One region of the Polaromonas sp. UC242_47 genome, then DNA from elsewhere that is predicted to be linked to it. Evidence: riboswitches for the same ligand, from Rfam matches in the RefSeq annotation. Region 1 holds a riboswitch; the other holds the start of a gene.
What was found. Region 1 has a riboswitch for glycine ahead of gcvT (glycine cleavage system aminomethyltransferase GcvT). Riboswitches for the same ligand answer to the same signal wherever they lie in the genome.
Positions count from the first base shown of each region.

Region 1 (3,403 bases):
CAAGCGTGGGGGCAGCTATTTATGCGTCTTTGGCAAACGCGGCGTAAGCCGCTTCGTCCAGCAGCGCGTCCAGCTGCTTGGCATCCGACAGCTTGACCTTGAAGAACCAGCCGGCGCCCAGCGGGTCGCTGTTGGCCAGCGACGGGTCGTCGCGCAGGGCTTCATTGACTTCGGTGATGTCGCCGCTGACAGGCATATAAACATCGGCGGCGGCCTTGACCGACTCCACCACGCCGGCAATGGCTTTTTGCGCAAACGTGCTGCCGACGGCAGGCAGGTCCACAAACACCACGTCACCCAATGCGTCTTGCGCATGGACGGTGATGCCGACGGTGGCGATGTCGCCGGTCACGCTGAGCCATTCGTGGTCTTCGGTGTACTTGATCATGGTTTTCTCCGTTAATTGAGGTCGTTAGAGTCGGTTGATATCAGCCGCGGAAATAGCGGTTGGGAACAAAAGGCATGGCCGTCACTTCCATGGCGACGGGTTTGCCACGCACGATGGCGTTGACTTTGGTGCCCAGCGTGGCATACGCGGGCGCCACATAAGCCATGGCGATTGGCTGGGCGATTGTCGGCCCCAGCAGGCCACTGCTGACTTCGCCGATACGCTGGCCGTCGGTATTTTGCAACTCGGTGTGTTCGCGCACCGGCACACGTTCCAGCGCGATCAGGCCCACGCGTTTGCGTGTCAGGGCCGCGGGGTCTGCCAGTTGCGCCAGCACTTTGTCGGCACCCGGAAAACCACCGGCGCGTGCGCCGCCGCTGCGACGCACTTTCTGCATCGCCCAGTTCAGGCCGGCTTCCACCGGCGTGGTGCTGGTGTCCAGGTCGTTGCCGTACAGGCACAAGCCGGCTTCCAGGCGCAATGAATTGCGTGCGCCCAGACCGGCGGGTTTGACTTCGGGTTGGGCAAGCAGGGCTCTGGCCAGTGTCTCGGCCTGTGCCGCCGGCACCGAGATTTCAAAACCGTCTTCGCCTGTGTAGCCGCTGCGTGTGAGGAAACAGTCGCAACCCGCGATCTTGAAATGACCGCCGGTCATGAAAACGAGTTTTTCAACATCGGGGGCGAGGCGCGCCAGTGCGGTAACGGCCTGTGGGCCCTGCAGTGCCAGCAGCGCCAGGTCGGGCAGGGGGATGATCTCGCAGCGGCTGCCGATTTTGGCCTGGATATGCGCGATGTCACCGACCTTGCAGGCGCCGTTGACGATGACAAAAATATCATCTCCGCGGTTGAAAAACATCAGGTCGTCGATGATGCCGCCCTCGTCATTGAGCAGCAGGCCGTAACGCTGCTTGCCGACCGCCAGGTCCATGACATCGACCGGCATCAAGGTTTCCAGCGCGGCGGCCGCATCCGGTCCGACCAGGCGCAACTGGCCCATGTGCGACACATCAAACAGGCTGGCGGCCTTGCGGGTGTGGTGGTGCTCGGCCATCAGGCCGGCCGGGTATTGCACCGGCATGGCGTAAGCCGCAAACGGCACCAGGCGTGCGCCAAGCTCTACATGGAGCTCATGCAGCGGTGTTTTCAGCAGAGGGGAATCGGTAGCGGACACAGGCGTTCTCCGGGGCAAAGCGTTATCCATGATAAAAAATCATGGGCTGCCCCTGCTGTCCGCTTTACCTGAGAGATTCACCTGGCGATGCAGGTTTGCTCCTTCGGTGGGCTGCCTTGAAGGCAGCCTCTCTCCAGTAGGGAACGTTGCCGGCAGCACATGCCCAACAACGGTTGCCAGTCCTTTTGCCTGAGCGTTCAGCACACCAGAAAGGGGGTGCATGCGCCTTCGGCGGTTTTCATGTGAAAACTCTCTCCTGACCGGGTAAGTGTAGCCCAAGCCCTGGGGGGCGTCCGCGCATGGAAGTCAATTTTTCGAGGGAGCGCCCCAAGGAAAAATGCGCTCCCTCGGCGGGCCGCGAACCCCCACGAGGTGGGCGCACCTGGGGCCCTGTTTATTTGGCGTAAACGAGGTCGCGCAGGGTCAAGGAAAGTGCCGGGAAGTAGGTAATCACCATAAGGCAGCCGAGGATCACAAGCACAAAAGGTATCAGGTGAGTGACGATCCGATCCAGCGAAATCCGCGCTACCGTGCAGGCCGCAAACAGGTTCACCCCGAACGGCGGCGTGATCATGCCCAGTGCCAGGTTGACCACCATGACCATGCCGAAATGCACCGGGTCGATGCCGAAATGCATGGCCACTGGTGCCAGGATGGGCGCCAGCACAATGATGGCGGCGCTGGTTTCGATGAACATGCCGATGATGAACAAGGCGGCGTTCACCCCGAGCAGGAACAGCGCGGGCGACTGCAGCACTTCTTGCAGCCAGCGGCCAATCGCATCGGGCACACCGGCGCGGGTGATCAGGAAGGCAAACAGCCCCGCATTGGCAATGATGAACATGATCACGGCGCTGGAGATCACGGATTTGCGCAGGACCTGCACCAGGTTCGGCAGGCTGATCTCGCGGTAAATCACCACGCCGACCACCAGTGCGTAAAACACGGCCACGGCCGCGGCCTCGGTCGGTGTGAAGATGCCGCCATAAATGCCGCCCAGAATGATGACTGGCATCAGCAAGGCCCAGCCTGCCTGCCAGGTGGCCTTGCCAAAACTCAGACGGCCGTCACCGTCGTTTTTGCCCCAGCCCTTGAGTTTGCAATACACGTAGACAAAGGCCATCAGGGCGATGCTGATAAAAATGCCCGGGCCGACGCCGGCAATGAACAACTCGCCGATCGAGACTTCCGCGCTGACGCCGTACAGAATCATGGGGATGGACGGCGGGATGATCACACCCAGTTCGGCGCTGGTCGCCTGCAAGGCTGCGGCGTAACTGGTCGGGTAGCCGTGTTTGATCAGCGCGGGGATCAGGATGGCGCCGACGGCAAAGGTGGTGGCCACCGAAGAGCCCGAAACCGCCGCAAAAATCATGCAGGTCAACACGCAGGTCATGGGCAGGCCGCCCTGAACGCCGCCGACGATACTTTTGGCAAACTCCACCAGCCGGCGCGAAATGCCACCGGTTTCCATCAGGTTGCCGGCCAGGATAAAAAACGGAATCGCGGCCAGCGGGAACTTGTTGATCGCGGAGAACATTTCCTTCACCGAGATCAGCATATTGGCGTTGCTGGCCTGAATGCCAAACACGGCCGCCAGGCCGATGGAGACGGCCACGGAAATGGTCAGTGCGAAACACACGATCATGGTGGTCAACATGACAGCGGTCATTGTGCGATTCCCTTGAAAAATACGGTGCCAGACATGCGGCGATTTGCGTTGGTTGGTGCGTGGCTCATGTGGCGGTTTCCAGTTCCTGGCGCTGGGGATCGATCAGGTTGCCGATGATGCCGATGACGCAGAACAGGCCGCCCACCGGCATGGCCACATAACCCCAGAACAT
Region 1 covers NZ_JBIOAO010000001.1:1,705,485-1,708,887, forward strand. Annotated here, with positions in the region: gene gcvH (glycine cleavage system protein GcvH) at 20-388, opposite strand; gene gcvT (glycine cleavage system aminomethyltransferase GcvT) at 429-1,589, opposite strand; glycine riboswitch at 1,605-1,706, opposite strand; glycine riboswitch at 1,727-1,828, opposite strand; gene ACHMXK_RS08435 (TRAP transporter large permease) at 1,954-3,231, opposite strand; gene ACHMXK_RS08440 (TRAP transporter small permease) at 3,296-3,403, opposite strand, start outside.

Region 2 (3,403 bases), 1.3 Mb from region 1:
ACGCTCTTTGAGCCTGTTTACGCTCTCCATGGGGCCGCGCAGATGACTTTTCGGGATGGGCTGCAAGGCGCGGTGCGCCGCCAATAGCGAGCTATTGGCAAGCGCCGCAACGCAGCAGACCGCCCGAAAAGCCACCTGCCCTCCGGGTTGGGGCGAAATCGGGCGATTTGCCCACCAAATCCCTTGCATGGACATCAGCCCATGCGGCGAGATCTTGGCGAACAACTCATCCCGATTGCGCCCCAACGCGACCCCATGGAGAACGTAAACAGGCTCCAAGGCTGCCTGGAGGGCCTGCCCCGTTGGCAGCTCAGTGCCCCGGATTCTGCCCTGATTTTTCCGCGGCCCTGGATCTTTGGTATTTCGAAAATCAATGCCATGCGCAGCCCTTTCAAGAGGTGGGCGCAGTCTGTTCTCACCAACGCCCTCTGCCCCTCCTTATCGATACAAGATCACACCAGAAGACTTAAAGTATCGACCATTGATACCAAGGAGTTCTGATGAGCACAAGCGCTGACCTGGTGACTGCCCTGAAAAAGGAGCTCAAATCCGCCCAGATGACGTATGCAGACCTGGCGCGCGCACTCGGCATGGCCGAGTCAAGCGTCAAACGGATGTTGTCGCGGGGTGACATGCCGCTGTCGCGGGTGGATGCGATTTGCCGCGCCCTGAAACTGGACTTTGCCGATCTCGCGCGGCGGGTCGCCGACACCCAGCCTTTGCTGGCGGAACTCACCGAAGCGCAGGAAAAAGCCGTGGTGGCCGACAAGAAACTGCTGCTGACCGCCATTTGTGTCTTGTCGCAGTGGACCTTGGAACAGATCACCGGCAGCTACCGCGTGACCGAGGCCGAGTGCATCACTTACCTGGCGCAGCTGGACCGCATCGGCATCATCGAACTCAAGGCCCTGAACCGTTACCGGCTCAAACTCGCCAAGACTTTTCGCTGGCGGCCGCATGGCCCGGTGATGGATTATTTTCGCGACAACGCCTTGCTGGATTATTTTTCCGGCGGCTTTGACGGCAGCGGTGAAGGCCTGCTGCTGGTGCATGGCGCCATCAGCCGCAGCCTGGCGCCCTCCTTCATGGAACGTATGCAACGCGTGGCGCAGGACTTTGCGCAGCAGCACCAGGCCGACCAGAAACTGGCCGACAAGGACCGCGAGGGTTACACCTTGCTGCTGGCCATGCGCAGCTGGGAGTTTGAAGCGTTTGCGGCCTTGCGACGTTAAACACTTTGACAAGCCGGCCCGGCTTCGGGGAGAATCGGGCTCTCATGCAGGAGAGTGGACGCCCCCAGGCGTCCCACCGAAGGCGCAAACTCCCATACACGCTCAGGTCCCGTACTGCATGCTGAAAATAGCCGTCTGGAGAGCCTTTGCATCACCTTGATGCATCGCACCGAAGGAGCAAACCCGCAGCGCCCGCTGCGGCGTGAATCTCTCAGGTACCAAGGACAGGGGGAGCGGCAACCAACAGAACGACACCCGTTTCCGGCGTCAACACGCTATCCATTTGATAGCTAGCTGCGCCCGTTCTGCTTGGACCCACTGTCTAAAAGGTTATCAAAATGCGCGTTATTGTTCTCGGCAGCGGCCTGCTCGGCGTCAGCTCGGCCTGGTATCTTTCACAACTCGGCCATGAGGTCACCGTCATCGACCGCCAAACCTCGCCGGCGGCAGAAACCAGCCACGCCAACGGCGGGCAAATTTCGGTCAGCCATGCCGAACCCTGGGCCAACCCCAGCGCCCCGTTCAAGGTGCTCAAATGGCTGGGCAAGGAAGATGCACCGCTGCTGTTCCGCTTGCGGGCCGATACGCGCCAGTGGGCCTGGGGTTTGCAGTTCCTGCGCGAATGCACACCGGCCCGCACCCGCCACAACATCCGCCAGATCGTCCAGCTCGGCAGTTACAGCCGGGACATGTTGCAACAGCTGCGGCGCGACACCGGCATCAACTACGACCAGCGCACGCAAGGCATTCTGCATTTCTACACCTCGCAGCAGGAGTTCGAAGGCGCGCTGGAGCCTTCGCGCCAGATGCGCGAGCTGGGCTGCGAACGCCGGGTGATCTCGGCCGATGAGGCGGTGGCCATAGAACCGGCGCTGGCCACCCTGCGCAGCCAACTCGCAGGCGCCACCTACACCGCCGAGGATGAGTCGGGCGACGCCCGCAAATTCACGCTGGCCCTGGCCCAACTCTGCGAAGCGCGCGGCGTGCGCTTTTTGATGGGCCACCACATCACACGCCTGCTCAAGGACGGCAATCAGATCACCGCGGTGGAGGCCACCGATCCACAAGGCCGCTACCTGCAGCTGACCGCCGACAGCTACGTGCTGGCGGCCGGCAGTTTCAGCGCGGCGCTGGCCGAGCCGATAGGCCTGAAGTTGCCGATTTATCCCGCCAAGGGTTATTCGGTCACCTTGCCGGTGATAGACCCCACACGCGCTTACCAGGTGTCCTTGACCGACGACGAGTTCAAGCTGGTGTTCAGCCGCTACACCACGCCAGGCAGCGACGGTGAGGCCGAAGACCGGCTGCGTATCGCCGGCACCGCCGAGTTCAACGGCTACGACCGCCAGCTCAATGCGGCCCGCTGCCAGGCGATTGTGCGGCGCGTGCAGCAGCTGTTCCCCGGTGCGACCGACGTGAAGCGCGCGCAATTCTGGAGCGGCCTGCGTCCGGCCACACCCAGCAATGTGCCGCTGATTGGCCAGAGCCGCATCAGCAATCTGTTCCTGAATACCGGCCACGGCACGCTGGGCTGGACCCATGCCTGCGGTTCGGGCAAGGCGCTGGCCGACATCGTGAGCGGCCGCAGGCCCGAGCTTGATTTTGCGTTCCAGGGCGCTGTGCCCCAACGCTCGCCAGTCGCGGCTGGCCGGGTTCAGGCGCCGGTGGTGAACACCGTCAAGACGCCGGTGTAACCGTAGAGCTGGTGGCGGGCGATCTCGCCGCCAGCGAAAAAACCGACCAGCGGCACGTCGCCCAAGGCGCGCCGCACGATCTGCAGTTCGGCACTGGGCGCACCGAAGTGTGGTCCGCCGCGCCCCGAACAACTGACGTAAATCGCGCCGGCGATACGCCGGGCCGGGTGCGGCGCGGCGTCGGCGTGTAAACCGCTGAGGGCGTTGGCGACATCGAGGCTGACTTCTTCGGGCTCCAGTTCTTCGCGGATTTCGGCGCAGACACGCACCAGGTCGGCGCGCGCCGCCGCGACGTTGCGTTCGCAAAAAGCCAGCTTCATGCCCAGCATGGGCACGTCGGCAATCGCAATGCCGCTGCGCGCCGGGTCCAGGCCGATGATGTGGCGCACCACCACGTCGGCGCCAAACTGGCCGGGCCGCTGCATACGGCCATCCTGCTGCGCGTCATCGGCGCTGCGCAGGCCAACCAGCGTGGTG
Region 2 covers NZ_JBIOAO010000001.1:436,737-440,139, reverse strand. Annotated here, with positions in the region: gene ACHMXK_RS02180 (helix-turn-helix domain-containing protein) at 501-1,232, shown strand; glycine riboswitch at 1,270-1,359, shown strand; gene ACHMXK_RS02175 (D-amino acid dehydrogenase) at 1,571-2,926, shown strand; gene ACHMXK_RS02170 (FIST N-terminal domain-containing protein) at 2,887-3,403, opposite strand, start outside.
Region 2: it holds a riboswitch for glycine, as region 1 does, so the genes downstream of both, ACHMXK_RS02175 (D-amino acid dehydrogenase) here and gcvT (glycine cleavage system aminomethyltransferase GcvT) in region 1, are expected to answer to the same signal.